Regions from separate parts of the Geodermatophilus sp. SYSU D00684 genome, predicted to be linked through region 3. Evidence: riboswitches for the same ligand, from Rfam matches in the RefSeq annotation. Region 3 holds a riboswitch; each other region holds the start of a gene.
What was found. A riboswitch is a leader RNA that binds a small molecule or an ion and turns the genes downstream of it on or off. The one in region 3 is predicted to bind cyclic di-AMP.

Region 1 (7,353 bases), on a different contig from region 3:
ACGTCGTGCTCACCCGGGCGGTCAGCACCCTGGTCGTGCTGCACCGCGACGACCTGCCCACGCTGCTGGAGGGCTGAGCGTCCCCCGACCGCGCGACCGCACGGCGCGGGTCGTTGTGGCCGGAGGTGATCTCTGTTGCAGTGTGCGCGCACGGGAGGGAGGCCCATGGACCGGCAGGACAGCCGGGCCGGCACGCTGCTCCGGTTGGCCGCGACGATCGTGGTCGCCGGGGCACTGGTGGCGGGCCTGCTCCTCCCGTGGATCGGAGGTCCCGCGATCGCCGCCCAGCAGTCCACCGGGCTTCTCGGCGACCTGCCCACCGAGTTCACGGACGCCGCGCCGCCGGGCAACACCGTGCTGCTCGCCGCCGACGGCGAGCCGATCACGTACTTCTACGACGAGAACCGCGACCCCGTGGAGCCCGCCGAGATCGCGGACGTCATGAAGGACGCGATGGTCGCCATCGAGGACGCCCGGTTCTACGGCCACCGCGGCCTGGACGTGCAGGGCACGCTGCGCGCGCTGGTCACCAACATCGCCGCGGGCGAGGTGGCCGAGGGCGGCTCGACGCTCACCCAGCAGCTGGTCAAGCAGACGCTGCTGCAGACCGCCGACACCCCGGAGGAGCGGACCGCCGCCACCGAGCAGACGGTGGGCCGCAAGCTGCGCGAGGCGCGCCTGGCCCTGGCGCTGGAGGACCTCTACAGCAAGGACGAGATCCTCACGCGCTACCTCAACATCGTCTACTTCGGCCAGAACGCCTACGGCGTGCAGCCGGCCGCCCGCGCCTACTTCGGCGTCGACGCCGCCGCGCTCACCCTGCCGCAGGCGGCCCTGCTGGCCGGCCTCGTGCAGAGCCCGGTGAACGACGACCCGTTCACCGACCCCGAGGCGGCCACCGCGCGGCGCGACGAGGTGCTGTCCCGGATGGCCGAGCAGGGCCTGGTGACCGCCGACGAGGCGGCCGCGGCCGCGGCCGCGCCGCTCGGCCTGGCGCCCGGGCCCGCCCCGCCCCGGGGCTGCGTCCAGGCCAGCGTCGGCCCGTTCGTCTGCGACTTCGTGCAGCGGTACCTGATCCAGGAGCTGGGGCTCAGCCAGGAGCAGCTGGACAACGGCGGCTACACCGTCCGGACCACGCTGGACCCCGAGCTGCAGCGCTCCGGCGACGCCGCGGTGCTCGAGACGCTGCCGCGGGAGGACTCGCTGGCCGCGATGTTCACCGCCGTCGAGCCCGGCACCGGGCACCTGCTGGCGATGAGCGTCAACCGGACCTTCGGCTACGACCTCGCCGACCGCACCCAGGAGTCGTTCAACCTCAACGTGGCGCCCAGCCAGGGCTCGGGCTCCACGTACAAGGTCTTCGTCGCCGCCGCGGCCCTGGCCCGGGGCTACTCCTCCTACTACACGCTCACCGCGCCCGACCCCTACGTCTCCCGCGTCTACAGCGGCCCGTGCGAGGGCCGGGACACCGACGGCCGGTACTGCGTCCGCAACGCCGGGTCCGGCTACCGCCCGACGCTGGACCTGACGACGGCGCTGTACCAGTCCTCCAACACCTACTTCCTCGCGCTCGAGGACGCCCTCGGCAGCGTCGAGGAGCCGGTGCGGATGGCCGAGGCGGCGGGGCTGTTCCAGTTCAGCCCGCCGGGCCTGGCGCAGCAGATCATCGACGAGAACCGCGGGTCGTTCACCTTCGGGGCCGAGGCGACCAGCCCGCTGGCACTGGCCAGCGCGTACTCGACGTTCGCCGCCGGCGGCACGCAGTGCGACGTCGTCCCGGTGACCGCCGTCCTCGACCGGAACGGGGAGCCGGCGGTCGGCGCCGACGGCGAGCCGCTCGCGGTCGGCGACCGGTGCACGCCCGAGGCGATCCCGCCCGGCGTGGCGAACACGATGAACCAGATGCTGCGCAAGGACGTCGAGCCGGGGAACCCGGGGCAGACCGGTGCGCGCGCCTACGTCCGCGGCCACCAGATCGCCGGCAAGACCGGCACCTCGCAGGACAACTACTCGGTGGCGTTCGTGGGCTACACGCCCGAGATCACCGCGAGCGTCATGGTCCTCAACCCCAAGCGCAACGAGGACGTCGGCGGCTTCGGCGGCGGCAAGGGCGCCACCATCTGGCGCGACGCGATGGAGCCGATCCTCACCACGCGCGGCAGCGGCGAGTTCGCGCCGGCCGACGAGACCGTGCAGAACGGCAACACCCGCCCGGTGCCCGGCTGCTCCACCGTCCGGGGCTGCGAGCGGACCCTCGCCGACGCCGGGTTCACCCCGCGGACGGTGCGCGTCGACAGCGACGAGCAGCCCGGCGCCCTCGTGGGCACCAGCCCGCCGCGCGGCGGCCGCGCCGTGCCCGGCCAGGTGGTGTCGATCCTGGTGAGCAACGGCAGCGACTACGTGGAGCCGGCGCCCGAGCCCGCGCCCCCGGCCGACCCCGCACCCCGGCCGGCGCCCGCACCCGGCTCGCCGTCCTCGCCGCCCCCGACGCCGTCGTCGCCTCCGCCCCCGCCCCCACCGTCCCCGGAGCCGCCGCCACCGGCCACGGAGCCGCCGACGGCGCCGGCGACCCCGGCGCCCGAGCCGCCGCCCGCACCGGCCACCCCGGCACCCGAGCCGCCGCCCGCGCCTGCCGCGCCCGCCCCGGAGACCCCGCCACCCGGCTCCCCCTGGCGGCCGGCCGGCTGACGCCGGCCCAGCCGCTCGTCGAGGGACTGGGTGAGCAGCCACCCGGCCAGCAGGACCAGGTGCAGCAGGAACAGCCACAGGCCGATGGCGACCACCGCGCCGACGACGACCAGGCCGCCGAAGGGCGCGCCCAGGTCCAGCGGCAGGGACAGGAACAGCACGAAGCCCTGCAGGAAGCCGGACAGGCAGGCGGCCGTGAACAGCGCGCCGCTGACCAGCGCGCCCCACCGGTGCCGGCCGCCGGCCACCACGCCGTAGCCCCACAGGATGGGCACGGTGAGCACGAACAGCACCGAGTAGTAGCCGACGGCGAACCGCCCGATCAGGGGCCCGGCGCCGTCCTCGCGGGCCAGGTCGGCCATGACCGTGGCGGCCAGCAGCAGCGGGTACAGCAGCAGGGGCGTGACGACGACGAGGGGCAGCGTGAGCAGCCGGCCCCGCCAGCCGGTGAGGTTCTCCCGCCGCCGGCTGAACCGCATCAGCGCCCGCCGCAGCCCCTCGCCGTACAGCGACAGCGGCAGCAGCGCCAGCGCGAACCCCAGCAGGTCCAGCCGGACGCCGGCGTCGACCAGCCGGTCCACCGCGCCCGGCGCGCCGAGCGACTCCGGCAGCAGCTCGGTCAGCCGCTCGCTGCGCGCGCGGACCTCCTCGGCCGAGGTGGCCAGCGCGGTCAGCCGGACGGAGACCAGCACCAGCGGCACCACCGCGATGCCGGCGTAGAAGGTGAGCCCCGCGCCGATCAGCGCGAGGTCACGGCCGTGCAGCAGACGGCGGGCGCCGGCCAGCAGCGTCCGTGTCTCGGCCCGCACCCGGGCCGCCGTCCACCTGCGTGCCGGGTTCACCCGCTCATGCCACCAGACCGGGCGGCCGGCCGGGGACCCGGCGCCGCTCAGTCGTCGGTGCTCGCGTCGTCGGTGGTCGGGGCGTCGTTGCCGGGGTTCTGGCCGGTCTCCTGGCAGCTGGCGTCGTTCTCGTTGCTGGCGTTGCCGCCGGCGGCGTCGCAGTTGGTCGGGCCGCGCGAGAAGTCGGTGTTGTCACCGCAGGCGACCAGGGAGCCGAACAGGGCGAGCGCGACGAGCGGCCGGGCGATCCGTGTCCGGGTGGCGCGCATCCGCGTGGAGGAGGACATGCAGCAATCGGTACACGCCCCCACGGGCGCGCAAACCGGCGGGGGTCGGCAACCTCCCGGAGTCGCCCGGTCACCTTGTGTGAGCGATGTAATTACACCGGGGTGATTGTCACACGCCGGTCACGGACCTTACGCTCTGTGTGTCCAACGGGGCGGTCCGTCACCAGTCCGGGTGACACCCCACGGACGCCGTCGAGCCGGTCCCCCTTCCGGAGGGACCGGGCCGGGGACCCATCGCAGTCCTGGGGTGTAGCGCGTGCCCGCACGCGCCGGGCGACTCCACGCCCGAACCCGTCAGCTAACCCGGTAGGCGGCCTGGGAGAAGGAGAGACCGCCGCGTGGCGTCCCTGCGCACGTCCGTCCCCGGCATGCCCGCGACCGGCCGCGGCCGCCGCGCCGCCCTCGCCCTCGCCGGCGCCCTCGGCATCGGCCTCGGGCTGGGTGCCGTCCCGGCGCCGGCCGGGGCGGAGGAGCCGGCCACGGCCGCCGAGGCCGCGCAGCTGGTCGCCGCCCGGGGCCACGACCTCGAGGTCGTCACCGAGCAGTTCAACGAGGCGCGCGAGGCGCTCGCCGCCCAGCAGGCCGCCGCCGACGCCGCCGCCGCGCAGCTGGCCACCGCCCAGGCCGCCGTGGACACCGCCCGTCAGCAGGTCATCGGCATCGCCCGGTCGGCCTACACCGGCGACAGCATGGGCTCCCTGCAGGCGCTCATGACCAGCGAGGACGCCGACGAGTTCGTCAACCGCGTCACGCTGCTGCAGGGCGTCGCCGGCTACCAGGGCGAGCTGCTCGGCCAGGCCGTGGCCGCCACCGACACCGCCACCGCCGCGCAGACCGCGGCCGCCGAGGCCGCCGCCGAGGCGCAGCGCCAGTACGACGCCGTCGCCGCCCAGCAGGCCGACCTCGAGGCCCAGATCGCCGCCTACCAGGCCGACTACGCCCAGCTGAGCGCGGAGGAGCGCCGCGCCGCCCTCGACGCCGCCGCCGCGGCGCACGCCTCCGAGGGCTCCCGCGCCAGCCGCGACGAGGACCGCGAGGAGCCCGCGACCCCCGCGGAGGAGCCCGCCGCGGCCGCCGCGCCGGCCAGCGGCGTCGCCGGCATCGTCGTCTCCACCGCCATGGCCCAGCGCGGCGACCCCTACGTCTGGGCGGCCGCCGGCCCGGACGCCTTCGACTGCTCCGGCCTCACCCAGTACGCGTTCAAGGCCGCGGGGATCAGCCTCCCGCACTCCAGCAGGATGCAGTCGACGATGGGCACCGCGGTCTCCCGCGCCAACCTGCAGCCCGGGGACCTGGTCTTCTTCTACAGCCCGGTGAGCCACGTCGGCATCTACATCGGCAACGGCCAGATGGTGCACGCGCCGACGTCGGGCGACGTCGTCAAGGTCGCGAGCGTCGACGCGATGGGCGGCTACGCCGGCGCCCGCCGCATCGGCTGACGCGCCCGGCCCCGTTGCAGGGGCCCGCCGCGAGCGTGCGAGCGGTGGGGGGCAACGGGGTCCTTCCTCACGTCCGGACCTGCTGCAGCAGGCCCCGGACGATGGCGGCCGTCGCGCCGGAGGGCAGCCGCACCTCCCGGCGGGTGACCACCCGCGGATCCACCTCCCGGGCCCCCGGCAGGCCGCTCACGTCGGCCACCACGTGCTCCCGGACCCGCAGCCGCCCGTCGGCCGCCGGCGGGACCGGGGAGCCCGGGCCCCGCACCACGTGCTCGTGCAGCACGCTGCCGCCGGGGGCGGAGAGCACCTCCCGGCGCAGGTGCGGCCACAGGGGCAGTGGCCAGCGCCGGACCTCGAGGTCCGGGTCGCCGAACCGGCGGTCCTCCACCTGCTCGGCCGGCCCGTGGCCCCGTCCGGAGGCTCGCGCCGAGCTTGCGAGGCGTGAGAGGGACGGGGTCCTTCCAGCAGCGGGTGCGCGCCGCGTGCGCCCCGGCTGGGCGCGGGTCGCGCCCGGCCGGGGCAGGGCCGCGGCGACCAGGTCCGGCCGCAGGTCGGCCATCCGGCGCAGCAGGACCAGGCAGAACTCCCGCCGCGCCGGACCCCGCACGGCCCGACCCTGCCACGCACGTCACACCCCGCGACCGGGACGTCGGCGTCCGCTGCCGCGTTGACCCTCCGGAACCGCCCCCGACCCGAGGACCGCGCACCGATGAACCCCCGCACCGTCGCCCTGGCCTTCCGCGCCGTCGCCGTCGCCGAGGCCCTGTCCTGGATCGGCCTGCTGGCCGGGATGTACGTCAAGTACGTGCCGGAGACCTCGGAGGTCGGCGTCCAGGTGTTCGGGCCGGTCCACGGTGCGGTGTTCGTCGCCTACGTGGTCGTGGCCCTGGTCGCCGCGCGGGTGCTCGGCTGGTCCCGCTGGACGACGCTGCTCGCGCTGGCCGCCTCGGTCCCGCCGCTGGTCACCGTCGTGTTCGAGCGCTGGGCCGGGCGCACCGGGCGGCTGGCGGCGCCGGTCCGGGCCTGACCTACCGTTCCGGTCATGCCGGAGCCCGTGCTGCCCTCGACCGCCCGCAGCCTGCTGGCCCGCACCGCCCGGGTGCAGCGCGAGGGCCGGGCACCCAGCCTGGTCGCCGGGGTGGTCCGGGACGGCGGGCTGGCGTGGTCGGCCGGCCGGGGCGACGTCGCCGAGCCGCACACCGACGTGCAGTACCGGCTGGGGTCGATCAGCAAGACCGTCACCGCCGTCGCGGTCATGCGGCTGCGCGACGAGGGCCGGCTGGCGCTGGACGACCCGCTGGACCGGCACGTGCCCGGCACGCCGTTCGGGAACCGCTCGATCGGCCAGCTGCTCTCGCACCTGGCCGGCGCCGCCGCGGAGAGCCCGGGCGGCTGGTGGGAGCGGGTGCCCGGCGGCCCGCTGGCCGACCTGCGGCTGTCCGGGGAGCACGTCGTCCTGGGCGAGGCCCGGCGCTTCCACTACTCGAACCTCGGCTTCGGCCTGCTCGGCGAGCTCGTGGCCCGGCTGCGCGAGCGGTCGTGGGAGGACGTCGTCGCCGCCGAGGTGCTCGCGCCGCTGGGCATGACCCGGACGACGCCACGCCCCTCCGGCCGCGCCGCGCAGGGGTACGCCGTCCACCCGTGGGCCGACGTCGTCCTGCCCGAGCCCGAGCACGACGCCGGCGTGATGGCCGCCGCCGGGCAGCTGTGGGCGACGCTGGCCGACCTCGCCCGCTTCGCCGCCTTCCTGCTCGGCGACACCGGCGACGTGCTGTCCCCGGCGACGCTCGAGGAGATGGCCGTGCCGGCCGGCGTCGACGGCTCCTCCCCGGCCTGGTCGGCCTACGGGCTGGGCCTGCAGGTGCTGCGGGTCGACGGCCGCACGCTCACCGGCCACGGCGGCTCGATGCCCGGCTTCCTGGCCGGCGTGTTCGTCGACCGCGAGGAGGGGACCGGCAGCGTCTCACTGGCCAACACCACCAGCGGCCTGGACGTGCTCGTCCCCGGCCTGCTCGCCGACCTGCGCGCCGCCGAGCCGCGGGTGGCCGAGCCGTGGCGCCCGGCGCAGCCGCCGGTGCCGCTCGAGCAGCTCGGCAT
Region 2 (7,353 bases), on a different contig from region 3:
GATCAGGCTGGGCTGCTCGCCGAGGACCTGCTGCAGTTCGTACTCGTTGACGTAGCCCTCGCCGGTCGGCCGCTGCCAGGCGCCTCCCGCGGTGCGGACGAGGACGTCGGTCGTCTTGTCTGTCACGGCCACGTACCGACACTCGCACGTGTCGGGACCGGGACAGGGCTCACGCGCCGATGACGTCCTGACGCCGCCCGCTAGCGGAGGCGGATGCAGCGGGTCGCACGATGGGCCGGTCGCCTCGGGAGGACGGGAGGGAGTCGCGTGGACGACGGACCGCAGGAACTCGCTGCCTTGCTCGGGGTCGCGCCCGACGTGCTGGTGCGGGCGCTGGGCAGCGCCTGGTCGAGGTGCCCGGGCCGCCGCCAGGTCAACGCCCGCGCGTACGATATCACCGGACTGTGCACGACCTGCGCCGAGCGGCACCTCGGCGTCCGGTACTGAACCGACGCGGAGATCACCTGCCCCCCGGCGGTTCCGCACGGGACGACTGAGACGGCCGGGGGAGACGTGCCGGGTCGGGCCCCCAGGTCCCACGGCACCCGTGGATCCGTCCCTACCGTCGTCCGGAGCCCGCGCCCACGCGGGCCGGACGCTGGACAGGAGCACCATGGGCGAGCAACTACGTCCCGACATCGCTGCGGCGGCGGCGCGCGTCTCGTCGACGCTGGGCGTGAAGAAGGAGATCCGCGCACTCGCGGGTCACGTGTGGCCGGGCGAGCGGGTCGAGGCCCTCGTCGGCGCCATGCTCGGCTCGGGGCAGGGCCTGCTCGTGCTCACCGACCGTCGTCTGCTGTTCGTCCGCGACGGATGGGCCGGCTCGGCCGTCGAGGAGTACCCCCTGCTGCAGGTCGCGTCGATCCTGTGGGACCCGGCCGTACTGACCGGCAAGCTGACCCTGCACGCGAGGGGGCAGAAGGTCGTCTTCGCCTCCGTGCAGAAGGCGGACGGCGGTGGCTTCGCCGAGCGGGTGCGCGCCGCGGTCAGTGCGTTGCTCATGCCGCCGGCGCCGGCTGCTCCAGCGGACCCGCTCGTCAAGCAGGCGCCTGCCCCTGCTCCGCAGCCGGGTCCCACTGGTGACGGCGGCTTCCCCGCGATCGTCGAGCAACTGCGCCAGCTGGCTGAGCTGCGGGACGCGGGCGTCATCACCATCGCGGACTTCGAGGCCAAGAAGTCCGAACTCCTGGCGCGGATCTGACGTCGTGACGGACAGCGCCATCTCCACCGTCCGATCGGACGACCCGGTCACCCGACGGGAACGGCGGCGGCAGTCGGACTTCCGCGAGCAGGTGCTCGGCCTGCCGGCCGGCACGCGGAAGGAGCTGCCGCTCGGGAACTACCTGCGCGAGGAGGACGGCGACCGCAACTTCCTCTCGCCCGAGGCGGCGCGGTACGCGCGCGCACGCGCCGAGGTCGTGCGCGGTGAGGGCGGTCAGCTCGAGCGCTCACGGCTGTTCACCAACATGCTCAGCTCGATGCCGCTGGCGTTCAGCGTCTTCGGCCACCTGCGCGCCCACCGCGACGAGGCCGCGGCCGTCATCAGTCGTCTCCTGGACCTGCCGGTGACGGGCTTCGACAGGGTCGAGGTCGGCAACCGCGTCATCGACGGCATCGAGTGCGAGTGGGCGCCGACCCCGTACGAGCACCTGGGGGACGGGTCCGCCTTCGACGCCGTGCTGGCTGCCCGGCTGGCCGACGGCCGGAGCCTCCTCGTCGCCGTCGAGACCAAGTACGTGGACAGCTTCAGCCGGGACCCCGGTCCGGAGAAGGACAAGCGGCGCCGCGGGAAGGACGCCAACTACCGTCGGCACTGCGAGCAGTTCAGCATGGCCGACGACGCCTTCGACCGCCTCGGCGAGTACCCGACACGGCAGTTGCTGCGGAACGTGCTGCTCACCGAGAGCGTGCGCCGAGGCGGCTCCGCGGGTGGTCCGGCGTGGGACGCGGCGATCACCCTGGTCCTCGCCCGTGACGACGATCAAGGCGCCCGGGACGTGGTGAGCCGGATCGACGCCGATCGCGGTGCCCTGCCGACGCGGGTCCTCTTCCGCGGGCACGGTGACCTCGCGGACGCCGCCGCTGCGGTGCCGGCGCTGAGTGACTGGGCAGCGCTCTTCCGCCGCCGCTACCTGCCCTGAGTCAGGCGGCGGGGGAGAGCAGGAGTGCGGGGGTGGTGATTTCGGTGCCGTCGGGCCGGTAGGTGTGCCATCGGCCGTCGGGTTGTCGTTCGACGCGGAAACCGTGGTGGACCTTGGTGTGGTGGCGTTCGCACAACAGGGCTGAGTTCTCCAGCGAGGTGTCGCCCCCGTCGATCCAGTGGACCAGGTGGTGGACGTCGCACCACCAGGTCGGGGCGCCGCAGCCGGCGAACACGCAGCCGCCGTCGCGGAGTTCGGCTGCCTTGCGGATGTGCCGGCTCATCAGCCGCTGCTCGCGGCCGAGGTTCAGCGGGGCGCCGTCGGGGCCGAACACCACCCGGGACACCGCGCCGTCGCAGGCCAGCCACCGGGCTCTCGCGGCGGAGATGGTCGCGCCGAACTCCATCCGCCCGGCGTTCGGGCTCCCGTGCGGGTCGACCAGGTCCTCGACGTCGATCACGACGGCGATCTGCGGCTTGTGCCCGCGCAGCTGCGGCAGCGACCCGGACGCCAGCGCATTGTCGGCCACCTGGACGAGGGCGTCGCCGAGGCGCTGGGCGCGGGTGCGCTCGTCCCCGGCGGGCCGGTCGGCCTGCACGTGGGCTTCGAGTGCGGTCTGCAGCTTCTCCCCGCCGACCGCGTCGAGGTGCCCGCGGAGGGACAGGCTGCCGTCGGCGTGCCGGGACAATGTCAGTGAACGGCCCTCGGTGGGGTCGGGTTCCGGCCCGTCGGGGTCGAGGTCGTTGACGTAGTGCTGCACCACCTGGACGAGGTCGGCGTGCTCCCGCTCGACCGCCACGCCGGTGAGCACCGCGTCGATCACCGGCAGGTCCACGCCCTGCTCGAGAGCTGAGGCCAGCCGCTCGGGGGTCACGGCGCGGGCGGCCACCGCGACCTGCTCGGCGGACACCAGACCCGCCTCGTGGGCCTCGGCCAGCGCCGGCAAGTGCTCCAGTGCCCGGCCGTTGCGCACCAGTCGCGCGGCCTCTGCCGTCGAGAGCCGGCAGTGCCCGCGCAGCCAGGAGGTCATCGACCTCTGCCCGTCCCGCTCGGGCGCCTGGGACAGCTCCGCGGCGCGGACCGCGCGGGCCAGCCGGGCGTCGATCCGGTTGCGCTCGGCGACCAGCGCGGCGACGTCGTTGAGGACGTCACCGCCGCCCTGTTCACTCGAACACATGTACGAAGTCTAGCCGAACGAACAGCCTGACGCCAGGTGAATGCGCAGGTCAAAAGCTCGTCGACGGTGGAGGGAGCGGCGGCTGGCCGCCGACGACCCCGGCCACCACGGCGGCCGCCGCGTGACCGGTCAAGACGGCGTCCAGCACGGGTACACCTGCGCGCCAGCCGGTCAGCAGCCCGGCCGCGAACGCATCCCCGCAACCGGTCGTATCGCGCGGTCCGCCCGCCGGCAGCGGCTCCACCGGGACCTCCACTGTGCCCTCCGCCGTGACGACCCGCGTCGGACGAGCACCGGCGTGGACCAGCACCAGCGGTGGCGCCCAGGCGGGGAGGTCGCCGTCCAGACCCAGGACCGTGGCCTCGGCGGCGTTGCAGCAGAGCACGTCCGGACGCAGCCCGGTGAGCAGGTCGACGTAGGCGCCCTCGCCGTGAGCCGAGATCCGGGCGGCCGCGGCGACGTCCGCGCTCACCGGCACCCCGAGGTCGTGCGCCGTGTCGGCCGCGGCCCGCACCGCGTCGGGGAAGCGCAGCAGGTCGTAGCCGTCGAGGTGGACGACGGCCGCGCCGGCGAACCACTCCGGACGGACGTCGGCCGGCTCCAGCCCGCCCTCGCCGCGGTCGGTCAGCACCGTGCGCTCGCCGTCGGGGTGCACGAGCACCGTCGCCAGCGGCGTGCGGCCGCGGCGGACCACCGCCAGCTCGACGCCGCGCGCCGCGAGACCCGCCAGCAGCCCGTCGGCGAGCGGGTCCTTGCCGGCCCAGCCCGCGAGCCGCGCCGGCGCACCGAGACGAGCCACGCCGACGGTGACGTTGGCGGGGGCGCCGCCGGCCGTCGTCGTCCGCTCGACCCGCTGCTGACCGCCGACCACCAGCGGCGCGGACAGCGGGAGCAGCTGGTCGGCGACCAGCTTGCCCACCGCCACCACCGGTCCGGAGCCGGCCGGCCGCGGCCAGGCGGGGACGGCGGAGGTCACCGGGGGGAGGGTAGGACCGGCGGGCGGTGTCCCCGGCCGGGCGAGCCGGCCGGGGACACCGTTCCCTGCGTCAGGCGACGCGGCGGGCGCCCGAGTAGCTGGGCATCGAGTCGAGGTCGACCACGGCCACCGGCTTGCCGGCGGTCGAGGAGTGGACCATCTGGCCGTTGCCGATGTACATGCCCACGTGCGACACGGGGCTGTAGAAGAACACCAGGTCACCCGGCTCGAGGTCGGCCTTCGCCACCGGGGTGCCGAACGTCGACTGGGCCTTCGAGGTGCGCGGGATCGAGACCCCCGCCGCCTTGTAGGCGTAACTGGTCAGGCCCGAGCAGTCGAAGCTGTCGGGACCGGTGGCGCCGTAGACGTAGCGGTCACCGACCTGCGCGAGGGCGGTGTCGACGGCGGTCTGGGCCGCGCCGTTGGGGGCGGGCGCCGGCGCGGCGGCGACCGTCCCGGTACCCCCGCCGCCCGTGGAGGCCGACGCCGGGAGGGGTGAGAGGGCGATGCCGGCTCCGGCGATGGCCGCGACGGCGATGCCGCGGAACGAGCGACGGGCGGTGGACGTGCGTGCAGTCGTCATCGACGACGGTTCTCCTGTTCTCCGCGACCGCCTACCGGGTTAGCTGACGGGTTCGGACGGAGGAGTCGCCCGGCGCGACGGAGCGCGCTTCACCCCAGTGCTCAGGTGGGTCCCCGGCCCGGGTGCCGGCTGGGTGCCGGCCGCCTGGTTCGGCGTGTCCGGCGGGGTGTCACACGGGAGGTGGCGAAGGGCCCCGGCCGGACCGCGACGACGGTAGGGAGGGGTGTTGCTGTGCTCAACCGGACCGCATCCGCGCCACGCCCGGGAGCGACACGCCGACTTGACGTGGGCCGCGGATGCGAATCGCCTTCGTCACCTGCGGAGGTGCCCGTGTTCCCGGCGCGCCGCCCCGACTCGCCGACGGCGACACGCCGGGGCGCACGAGAAAGGACGCGGCGGTGCGCCCGCACAGCCCGTCAGCGGCCCACCACGACCGGATCGGGGGAAGGGCCCGGGATCGCGACGGTTGCGTCGCCCGTTGTCGGGGCACCGGAACAAGCAGTCGAGAGGAGGGAGCCCCCCATGGGCATGATGAGGAAGCTGATCGCCTCGGGCGTCGCCGCCAAGGTCGTCCAGGAACTCCAGAAGCCGCAGAACCAGGCCAAGATCAAGCAGTTCGTCCGCGACTTCCAGGCCAAGAACGCGAAGGGCGGCAAGGGTCAGGCCGGTCGCGGCCACTGACCCGCACTCCCGACCGCGGCCCCCGTCCCCACCCGGGACGGGGGCCGCGGTGTGTCCGGGGGTGCCCGCGGGGCGACCGGGGCGTCCCGTGACCGTTCCGCGACGACGCCGTCCCGGAAGTCCCCGAGGAGCCTGCACCGCCGTGTGAGGCTCCCGCGGTTCCTCCCGCGACAGCAGAGCCGCCGCGGGATCCTCCAGCACGACGGGGTGTCCCACATGACCCAACCACCGCCCGGCCAGCCGTGGCAGCCACCGCAGGGCCCGCTGCCCGGCTTCCTCCCCCCGCCTCCGGAGAGGAAGGAGACGCCGGTCTACCTGCGTCCCTGGTTCGCCGTCCTCGCGCTGGTCCTCGTCGTGGGGACCATCGGTGCCGCGCTCGGCGGTGGCGGTGACGAGCCGGCGACCGCTGCCGCGAGCACCACCACGGTCACCGAGACCGTGACGGCGACCCCCAGCCCCCAGCCGGCGGTCCCGCCCGTCTCCAGCGCCCCGCCGCCCGCGGTCGCGCCGAGCACCACCGCGGCCCCGACCACGCCGGCCGCGCCGGTGGTCGACTTCGCCATGCCGTCGGTGGTCGGGATGAACCTGCAGGACGCCCAGGACCTGATCCAGACCAACGGCGTCTTCCTCAGCCTGTCCCACGACCTGCTCTACGGGCGCAACCAGGTGCTCGACGCCAACTGGAAGGTCTGCACGCAGAACGTCCCGGCCGGCCAGCGGGTCACCGGCGAGGCCGAGGGCACGATCGACCTCGGCGTCGTGAAGCTTGAGGAGTCCTGCCCCTGAACCGCCGTCCCGGCCGCCCGTGCGGGGCGGCCGGGACACCGGGTCGGGAACGACCCGTGATCGGAACACGGGCGCCACGGGGACGACGCGCACCCGCCCTAGCGTCCCGGCCATCGCGCACCGGTCCGAGGAGACCCGATGGCCACCAGTCCCACCCGAGGCGCCTCCGGCGTCACCTACGCCCAGGCCGACGACGGCTACTTCGACAAGCGCGGGCTCACCCGCTCGGCCGGCGTCTGGGGGTTGTGGGGCCTCGGCGTGGCCGCCGTCGTCAGCGGTGACTTCTCCGGCTGGAACCTCGGCATCGACGGCGCCGGGTGGGGCGGGTTCGCGCTCGCCTGCGTCGTCGTCACGGCCATGTACTTCACGATGGTCGCGAGCATCAGCGAGATGTCGGCGGCCATGCCGCACACCGGCGGCGCCTACTCCTTCGCCCGCTCGGCGATGGGCCCGTGGGGCGGCTTCGTCACCGGCCTCGCCGAGACGATCGAGTACGTCGCGACGACGGGCGTCGTCGTCTACTTCTCCGGCCAGTACGCCGACGGCATCACCGACGCCCTGTTCGGCCTCTCCCTGCCCGCCTGGGTGTGGTGGGTGATCCTCTACGGCGTCTTCCTCGCGCTGAACGTCGCCGGCGCCGAGATCTCGTTCAGGTTCGCCCTGGTCGTCGCCGTCGCGAGCCTCGCGGTCATCGCCGGGTTCGCCCTCACCGCGCTGTTCTCCGGCAGCGTCGACCTCGGCAGTCTGTTCGACGTCGAGCCCGACCCCGGCAACTCGACGTTCCTGCCGCACGGATGGTGGGCCGTCGTCCTCGCGATGCCGTTCGCCATGTGGCTGTTCCTCGGCATCGAGGAGCTCCCGCTGGCCGCCGAGGAGTCCCACGACCCCGCCCGCGACATCCCGCGCGCCGGCCTGTGGGGGATGCTCACCCTCGTCGCCAGCGGCGCGGTGGTCGTCGTCCTCAACCCGGCGGTCACGGGCGCGGCGGCCATCGGCACCTCCGGCGAGC
Region 3 (7,353 bases):
ACGTGGAGTACCCGGCGCGCCGTCCGCCCAACCGGGTCCGGGGGTCACCGACCGTGCCGGGAGGGCCGGGGCCGCGGGGGAGGGGGAGGAGGCGAGAGGTGAGCGGGGAGGTGCCGCGGATCGAGCGCCACGAGGCGGCCGACCGCGCCGGCAAGGCCGCGCTGCGGGCGGCGCACGACCTCACCGAGGGGCTGTCGTCGGGGGAGCCCGACGACGTGCCCGAGCCGGTCGTCGTCCGCCGGGGCGGTCCGCACCGCTCGGTCGGCGGGCTGGCCGACCTGATCGACAGTGCCCTGCAGGAGAACGAGGCCCTGCAGGAGAACGAGGCCCTGCAGGAGGACGGGGCCCTCGAGGAGGACGAGGCCGTCCGGGAGAACGAACGGGAGTCCGGGGAGCCCGGCTCCTGACCGCCGGCGCGACAGGCGCCGGCACCAGCCACGGGGGACGTCCGCACCGTCGCGGGATCCGAGGAGATGACCGCACATGGGAGCCGTGGGACTGCTGTACGTGGGAGCCGTCCTGGTCGTCAACGGCCTGATGCTGCTGGGGCGGGTGGACGCGCGCGCCGCCGCCCCGCTCAACCTGTTCGTCGGGGCGCTGCAGGTGGTGACGCCGACGGTCCTGATCATCACGGCCGACGGGGACCCGGCCACGATCCTGGCCGCGTCGGGCCTCTACCTGTTCGGCTTCACGTACCTGTACGTGGGGATCAACCTGCTCGGCGGCCTCGACGGCACGGGGCTCGGCTGGTTCTCCGCGTTCGTGGCGGCGTGCGCGCTGGTGTACGCCGGGCTCAGCTTCTTCTACGTCGTGCCGCGGGACCCGGGCTTCGGCGTGATCTGGCTGTACTGGGCCGTGCTCTGGGCGCTGTTCTTCGTCGTCCTGGGGCTCAAGCGGGAGGAGTTCACCCGGTACACGGGCGCGATCGCCGTGGTCGCCGGGCTGCTCACCGCCGCCCTCCCGGCGTTCCTGCTGCTCACCGACTCGTGGGCCGACTACACCGGCACGTGGGCGGTCATCCTGGCCATCGTCCTGGCGGCCAGCCTGGTGCTGGCCTACCCGCGGCTGCGGGGACGTCCGGAGCCGGCCGTGCCGCCGTCCGCGCCGGTGCCGGCGGGGCCGCCGGCCGCGCCGGAGGGCGTGCCGGTCGCCCGGCAGGCCCCCGAGCGCGACCGGGCGCGGCACGCGGACCCGCGTGGCGGCGGGTCGTCCCAGGCGCCGGTCCAGGACCGGTCCTAGGCGGTACCCCGCAGCAGGTCCTCGAAGGAGGGGACGTCGGCGAAGGGGTCGGCCGGGCGGGCCGACGCCGGCCGGCCAGTGACGACGTCGGCCAGCTCGCCGGCCGCGCGGGTGATCCGTGCGGTCAGCTCCTGGCCGGCGCCCTCGCCGCCGGCCCAGTCCTCGCTCGCCGCGAAGACGGCCGTCGGCACGGTCACCGCGCGCAGGTAGCCGAACAGCGGCCGCATCGCGTGCTCGAGCACCAGCGAGTGCCGGGCGGTGCCGGCGGTCGCCGCGAGTAGCACCGGCGTGCCGGTGAGCGCGTCCTTGTCCAGCACGTCGACGAAGGACTTGAACAGGCCGCTGTAGGAGGCGGTGAACACCGGCGTGACCGCGATGACCGCGTCCGCGCCGGTCACCGTCCCGACCACCGCGCGCAGCGCCGCGTTCGGGAACCCGGTGACCAGCGCGTCGGCGACGTCGCGGGCGTGCTCGCGCAGCTCGACGACCTCGACGGTGGCGTCCTCGCCGCGCTCGCGCAGCGCGGCGACGGTCGCCGCCGCGAGCCGGTCGGCCAGCAGCCGCGTCGACGACGGGACGCCGAGCCCCGCGCTGACGACGGCCAGGGTGCGGGTGGTCATCGGACGGACACCTCCGCGCGGGCCTGCCCGGTGACGTCGTCACCCGCGGCGTACACGGTCGAGTCCTGCGCGCCCCCGCGGGCGGCCACCCGGGCGGCGTGGGTGGGGGCGTCGGGCACGTGCGCCGGCTTGAGCGCGGCGAACTCGCGGCGCAGCACCGGCACGACCTCCTCGCCGAGCAGGTCCAGCTGCTCGAGCACGGTCTTCAGCGGCAGGCCGGCGTGGTCGATGAGGAACAGCTGCCGCTGGTAGTCGCCGACGTAGTCGCGGAAGCCGAGCGTGCGCTCGACGACCTGCTGCGGGCTGCCCACGGTCAGCGGCGTCTCCCGGGAGAAGTCCTCGAGCGAGGGCCCGTGCCCGTAGACCGGCGCGTCGTCGAAGTAGGGCCGGAACTCGGCGACGGCGTCCTGGCTGTTCCGCCGCATGAACACCTGCCCGCCGAGGCCGACGATCGCCTGGTCGGCGGCGCCGTGGCCGTGGTGCTCGAACCGGGACCGGTAGAACTCCACCATCCGCTGGGTGTGCTCCTTCGGCCAGAAGATGTGGTTGTGGAAGAAGCCGTCGCCGTAGTAGGCGGCCTGCTCGGCGATCTGCGGGCTGCGGATCGAGCCGTGCCACACGAACGGCGGGACCCCGTCCAGCGGCCGCGGGGTGGAGGTGAAGCCCTGCAGCGGGGTGCGGAACCGGCCCTGCCAGTCGACGACCTCCTCGTCCCACAGCCGGCGCAGCAGCGCGTAGTTCTCGACGGCCAGCGGGATGCCGTTGCGGATGTCCTGGCCGAACCACGGGTAGACCGGGCCGGTGTTGCCGCGGCCCATCATCAGGTCGACGCGGCCGTCGGCGAGGTGCTGCAGCATCGCGTAGTCCTCGGCGATCTTCACCGGGTCGTTCGTGGTGATCAGCGTGGTCGACGTCGACAGCTGCAGCCGGGAGGTCTGCGCGGCGACGTAGGCCAGCGTGGTCGTGGGGGAGGACGAGAAGAACGGCGGGTTGTGGTGCTCGCCGAGCGCGAAGACGTCGAGGCCCACCTCCTCGGCCTTCTTCGCGATGGTGACGACGGCCTTGATCCGCTCCGCCTCGCTCGGCGTCCGCCCCGTCGTCGGGTCGGTCGTGACGTCGCTGACCGTGAAGACCCCGAACTGCATCTCGTGCTCCATGTGGTTGAGAGTGCAACTACTGTACCCCGCCCAACGAGCCGCCCCCGCCGGGCATTCCCCCCGGGGGCCGTGACCGTACTGAGACCTCTCGACCGCGCACGGTGACCGGCCCGGCACGTCCGGGCGCGACCGGTCCGCACGTCCCGCGCCCACCCGTGTCGGCCCGTTCGGCCGCACCCGGCGGGTGGAACTCTGTGATCACCCCCCGCCGGCGTGCCGGTGGGGGACCGGATCGGAGCGCACCGAGGGGGAACCGGGATGTCGCTGCGGGGACAGGGAGCTGCTCCGGACGGGGCTGGGGACGGCCCCGCCGAACCGCCTCCGGGACGCGGGCTCGACGGCCTGCTGGGCACCGGGCCGGTGTTCACCGGGGCGGTGCGCGGCTACGACCGCCTGCAGGTCGACGACTACGTCGCCTGGGCGGAGACCGAGCTGCTGGTCCTGCGCCGGGAGAACGAGCACCTGCTCAGCCGCTACGCCGCCGCGTCGGCCGAGCTGCAGAACGCCCGCCGCCGGCTGGCCCAGCTGGTCCGCGAGCGGCAGAGCCTGCCCGGCCCCGAGGACGCCGCCGCGATGATGCGCCGGGCCGAGGAGGCGGCCGCCGCGCTGACCGCCGCCGCCGAGGAGGAGGCCGGGCGGATCCGCGCCGAGGCGCTCACCGAGGCACAGGCCCGGCTGTCCGGGGTGGCCGAGATGCGCGAGGCGGTGCTCGCCGCCCGCGAGCAGACCCGCAGCGAGGCCGCCGCGATCCTGGAGGCCGCGCGCCGCGAGGCGGCCCGGCTGGAGGAGGGGGCCGCCGCCGAGCGCGCGCGGCGGGACCGCGAGGCCGCCGAGGCGCGGGCGCGGGCCGACGCCGAGGCGCTCGAGCGCCGGTCCGCCGTCGAGGCCGAGCTCGCGCCCCTACGCGACGAGCGCGACCGGGCGCGCGACTGGCTGCGCCTGCTGACCGGGCAGCTGGACGAGGCGCTCGCCGTCGTCACCGGGGTCGTGCCCGACGACGTCCACGCCCTCGGCGACAAGCGGGGCCTGCCCCGCCTCGGGGAGGACCCGGCGCCCGAGCCCCGCGCGGGGGCGCGTCCGGCGCCGTCCGCCACGGACGTGTCCGACGTGACACCTCTGCACGGTCCCGGCCGACCCGAGGTCGCCGCGGCCTCCTGACCAGCGGTGACGCGGAGGTGCGTTCCGGGACGGGGGAGTCCGCACCACGCGTCCCGACCGCACCTCCGGCCCCGGCCGTTGTCACGAACCGGTAACGACCGTACGGTGGCTGGCGTCCGGCAGGTCGTCAGGTCCCCGTCCCGGGGAGCCCGGCCGGACGCCGCCGAGTCGTGTCCGCACCCGTGGACGCGAGCCGGGGACCCACCGCAGTACTGGGGTGAATCGCGCCCGCCGAGCTCCGGCCCGGCGCGCGTAGGGCTCCTTCCCGCCCGAACCCGTCAGCTAACTCGGTAGGCGGCTCACGGAAGAAACGGAGAGTCTCCGCATGCCCCGCCTCCGGGCCGAAGCGGCCCGCAGGTGCAGCTGCCCGCGCGCACACCGCGCCCCCGCGTCCGCCTGACGCCGGCCGCCCCTGCCCTGCCGCTCCCTGCGACGACGTCGCCGGGGACCCCGTACCGCCACACCCCCCCAGACCCGCGCCGCACCCGCACGCCCGAGGTCCGCCTCCGGGCCGCTGCCGCGCGCACTCTCCCTCGGAGCCCTCACCCCCTCATGTCCCGCCACGTCCCGAACACGCCTGCCGACGCCCCCGTGACCGTCGAGCTCGCCACCCCCGACGTCCTCGCCGACACCGCCACCCGCGAGCTGCCCGCGCTCGCCGACGCCGCCGAGCCGGCCGCCGAGGCCCCCGCCCGCCGGCGCCTGTTCCGCCGCGGCAGCCCGCCACTGGGCCCGCGCCGCCCGGCCCTCCTGCTCGGCGCCGCCGCGGCCGGCGCGCTGATCGTGGGCGTCGTCTCCACCAGCGGCCCGGCCGCCTCCGCCGGCACCGACACCGCCGGCACCGCGGTCAGCGTCGCCGACGAGCTGGGCATCCCGCAGCAGCAGGCCGCCGCGCAGGCCGCGACCGCCCCCGACCTGACGACGCTGGCCGACGTCGCCGCCTCGCGCGCCGAGCGCAGTGCGCAGGAGGCCGGTGCCGCCCAGGCGCAGCTCGCCGCCGAGCAGGCCGAGCGCGACCGCCAGGCCGCCGAGGCCGAGGCCGCCCGCGTCGCCGCCGAGGCCGAGGCCGCCCGCGTCGCCGCGGAGCAGGAGGCCGCCCGCCAGGCCGCCGAGGCGCAGGCCGCCGCCGAGGCCGCCGCCGCGCAGCAGGCCGCCGAGGAGCAGGCCGCCGAGGAGGCCGCGCCGGCCGCGCCCTCCGGCTCCTTCAAGGACTACGCGCTGAGCAAGGTCGGCAGCGGCGAGCAGTTCTCCTGCCTGGAGAAGCTGTGGGGCAAGGAGAGCGGCTGGAACCCCAACGCGCAGAACCCCACCAGCACCGCCTACGGCATCCCGCAGTTCCTGGACTCCACCTGGGCCAGCACCGGGATCGCCAAGACCTCCGACGGCTACCGCCAGATCGACGCCGGCCTGATCTACATCGAGGAGCGCTACGGCTCGCCGTGCGACGCCTGGGCGCACTCGCAGGCCACCGGCTGGTACTGATCCCCAGGTGATCCAGCGAGGGCCGGCCACCCGGGTGGTGCCCGCGGGGTTCGTCCGCGCGCACACCCAGGTGCGCCGGCCCTCGCTCGTCCCCGAGGTGCGGCTGCACGTCGCCGACGACGTCGTCGCCCTGTGGGAGGCGATGGAGACCGCGGCCGGCGGGGCGGGGGAGGAGCCGCCGTTCTGGGCGGCCGCCTGGCCCGGCGGGCAGGCGCTGGCCCGCCACCTGCTCGACGCGCCCGCCACCGTCGTGGGCCGCACGGTGCTCGACCTCGGGTCGGGCAGCGGCCTGGTCGCCGTCGCCGCCGTCCTCGCCGGCGCCCGCCGGGTGCTGGCCAGCGACGTCGACCCGTTCTCCCGGACGGCGGTCGGTGTCAACGCCGGCCTCAACGGCGTGACCGGCATCAGCGTCACCGGCGACGTGCTGGACCGGGAGCCACCGGCCGTCGACGTCGTCGTCGCCGGGGACGTCTGCTACGACCGGGAGATGACCGGGCGGGTGCTGCCCTTCCTCGACCGGGCGCGGGCCCGCGGCTGCGCCGTGCTGATCGGCGACCCCGGCCGCCCGTACCTGCCGCACGAGCGGCTGGAGCCCGCCGCGGTGTACGAGGTCCCCGAGACCGAGGGGCCCGGGCTGCGCCGGACGACGGTGTGGCGGCTGCCCTGAGCGCCGCCGGATACGGTCGCCGCGTGCGCCCCTACGCCTTCACCGGTACCGCCGTCGTCACCGGGGCGGCCAGCGGCATCGGCGCCGCGCTCGCCCCGCGGCTGGCCGCCCGCGGCACGGACCTCGTGCTGCTCGACCGCGACGCCGAGCGGCTCGAGGGCGTCGCGGCGGCGGTCCGCGCGGCCTCCCCGGGCCGGTCGGTGGACACTGTCGTCGCCGACCTCGCCGACGCCGGGCAGCTGCGCGAGGCCGCCGACCGGGTCGTCGCGGGTCACCCGGCGACGACGCTGCTGGTCAACAACGCCGGCGTCGCGCTGGGCGGGCGGTTCGACCAGGTGACCCTCGAGGAGTTCGAGTGGGTCATGGACGTCAACTTCCGCGCCGCCGTCCGGCTCACCCACGCGCTGCTGCCCACGCTGAAGGGGAACCCCGGGTCGCACCTGGTCAACGTCTCCAGCCTCTTCGGGCTCATGGCGCCGGCCGGGCAGGCGGCGTACGCGTCGAGCAAGTTCGCCGTCCGCGGGTTCACCGAGGCGCTGCGGCACGAGCTGGCCGAGGACGGCGTCGGCGTGACCAGCGTGCACCCCGGCGGCATCGCCACCCGGATCGCCGAGACCGCCCGCGTGGCCAGCGGTGCCGACCCCGCGGAGGCCGAGCGGGGCAAGCGCGAGTTCGCCAGGCTGCTGCGCTACCCGGCCGACCGCGCCGCGCAGCGGATCGTCGAGGCGGTGGAGCGGCGCCGGCCGCGGCTGCTCATCGGCGCCAGCGCCGTCGTCCCCGACGTCCTGGTGCGGCTGGCGCCGGGCTCGTACGGGCGGGTGCTCGCCGCCGCCACCCGGCTGGCCGGCCTGCGCCGGGCGGCCTGACCCCGCGGGGTCCCCGGTGACCGTCCACGTCGGCACGTCGGGCTGGAGCTACGACCACTGGGAGGGCGTCCTCTACCCGCCGGGGACGCCGTCCCGGGACCGGCTGGCCCACTACGTCCGCCGGTTCGGCACCGTCGAGCTCAACGCGAGCTTCTACCGCTGGC

Region 1: it holds a riboswitch for cyclic di-AMP, as region 3 does, so the genes downstream of both, ACI79L_RS02415 (C40 family peptidase) here and ACI79L_RS00580 (aggregation-promoting factor C-terminal-like domain-containing protein) in region 3, are expected to answer to the same signal.
Region 2: it holds a riboswitch for cyclic di-AMP, as region 3 does, so the genes downstream of both, ACI79L_RS13095 (C40 family peptidase) here and ACI79L_RS00580 (aggregation-promoting factor C-terminal-like domain-containing protein) in region 3, are expected to answer to the same signal.

Annotation. Positions count from the first base shown of each region.
Region 1 is NZ_JBJGZI010000002.1:197,568-204,920, forward strand. Features, by position in the region: gene ACI79L_RS02395 (HelD family protein) at 1-77, shown strand, start outside; gene ACI79L_RS02400 (transglycosylase domain-containing protein) at 166-2,688, shown strand; partial or broken gene ACI79L_RS02405 (YhjD/YihY/BrkB family envelope integrity protein) at 2,712-3,530, opposite strand; gene ACI79L_RS02410 (hypothetical protein) at 3,578-3,817, opposite strand; cyclic di-AMP (ydaO/yuaA leader) riboswitch at 4,010-4,146, shown strand; gene ACI79L_RS02415 (C40 family peptidase) at 4,156-5,256, shown strand; gene ACI79L_RS02420 (hypothetical protein) at 5,324-5,863, opposite strand; gene ACI79L_RS02425 (DUF3817 domain-containing protein) at 5,966-6,283, shown strand; gene ACI79L_RS02430 (serine hydrolase domain-containing protein) at 6,299-7,353, shown strand, end outside.
Region 2 is NZ_JBJGZI010000016.1:729-8,081, reverse strand. Features, by position in the region: gene ACI79L_RS13125 (hypothetical protein) at 1-132, opposite strand, end outside; gene ACI79L_RS13120 (hypothetical protein) at 268-447, shown strand; gene ACI79L_RS13115 (SHOCT domain-containing protein) at 614-1,201, shown strand; gene ACI79L_RS13110 (PGN_0703 family putative restriction endonuclease) at 1,206-2,141, shown strand; gene ACI79L_RS13105 (DUF222 domain-containing protein) at 2,143-3,318, opposite strand; gene ACI79L_RS13100 (carbohydrate kinase family protein) at 3,368-4,294, opposite strand; gene ACI79L_RS13095 (C40 family peptidase) at 4,365-4,877, opposite strand; cyclic di-AMP (ydaO/yuaA leader) riboswitch at 4,890-5,023, opposite strand; gene ACI79L_RS13090 (hypothetical protein) at 5,400-5,558, shown strand; gene ACI79L_RS13085 (hypothetical protein) at 5,775-6,344, shown strand; gene ACI79L_RS13080 (amino acid permease) at 6,483-7,353, shown strand, end outside.
Region 3 is NZ_JBJGZI010000001.1:114,292-121,644, reverse strand. Features, by position in the region: gene ACI79L_RS00605 (hypothetical protein) at 99-407, shown strand; gene ACI79L_RS00600 (AmiS/UreI family transporter) at 484-1,239, shown strand; gene ACI79L_RS00595 (FMN reductase) at 1,236-1,859, opposite strand; gene ACI79L_RS00590 (LLM class flavin-dependent oxidoreductase) at 1,856-3,016, opposite strand; gene ACI79L_RS00585 (hypothetical protein) at 3,377-4,174, shown strand; cyclic di-AMP (ydaO/yuaA leader) riboswitch at 4,326-4,486, shown strand; gene ACI79L_RS00580 (aggregation-promoting factor C-terminal-like domain-containing protein) at 4,766-5,656, shown strand; gene ACI79L_RS00575 (class I SAM-dependent methyltransferase) at 5,664-6,323, shown strand; gene ACI79L_RS00570 (SDR family NAD(P)-dependent oxidoreductase) at 6,347-7,189, shown strand; gene ACI79L_RS00565 (DUF72 domain-containing protein) at 7,206-7,353, shown strand, end outside.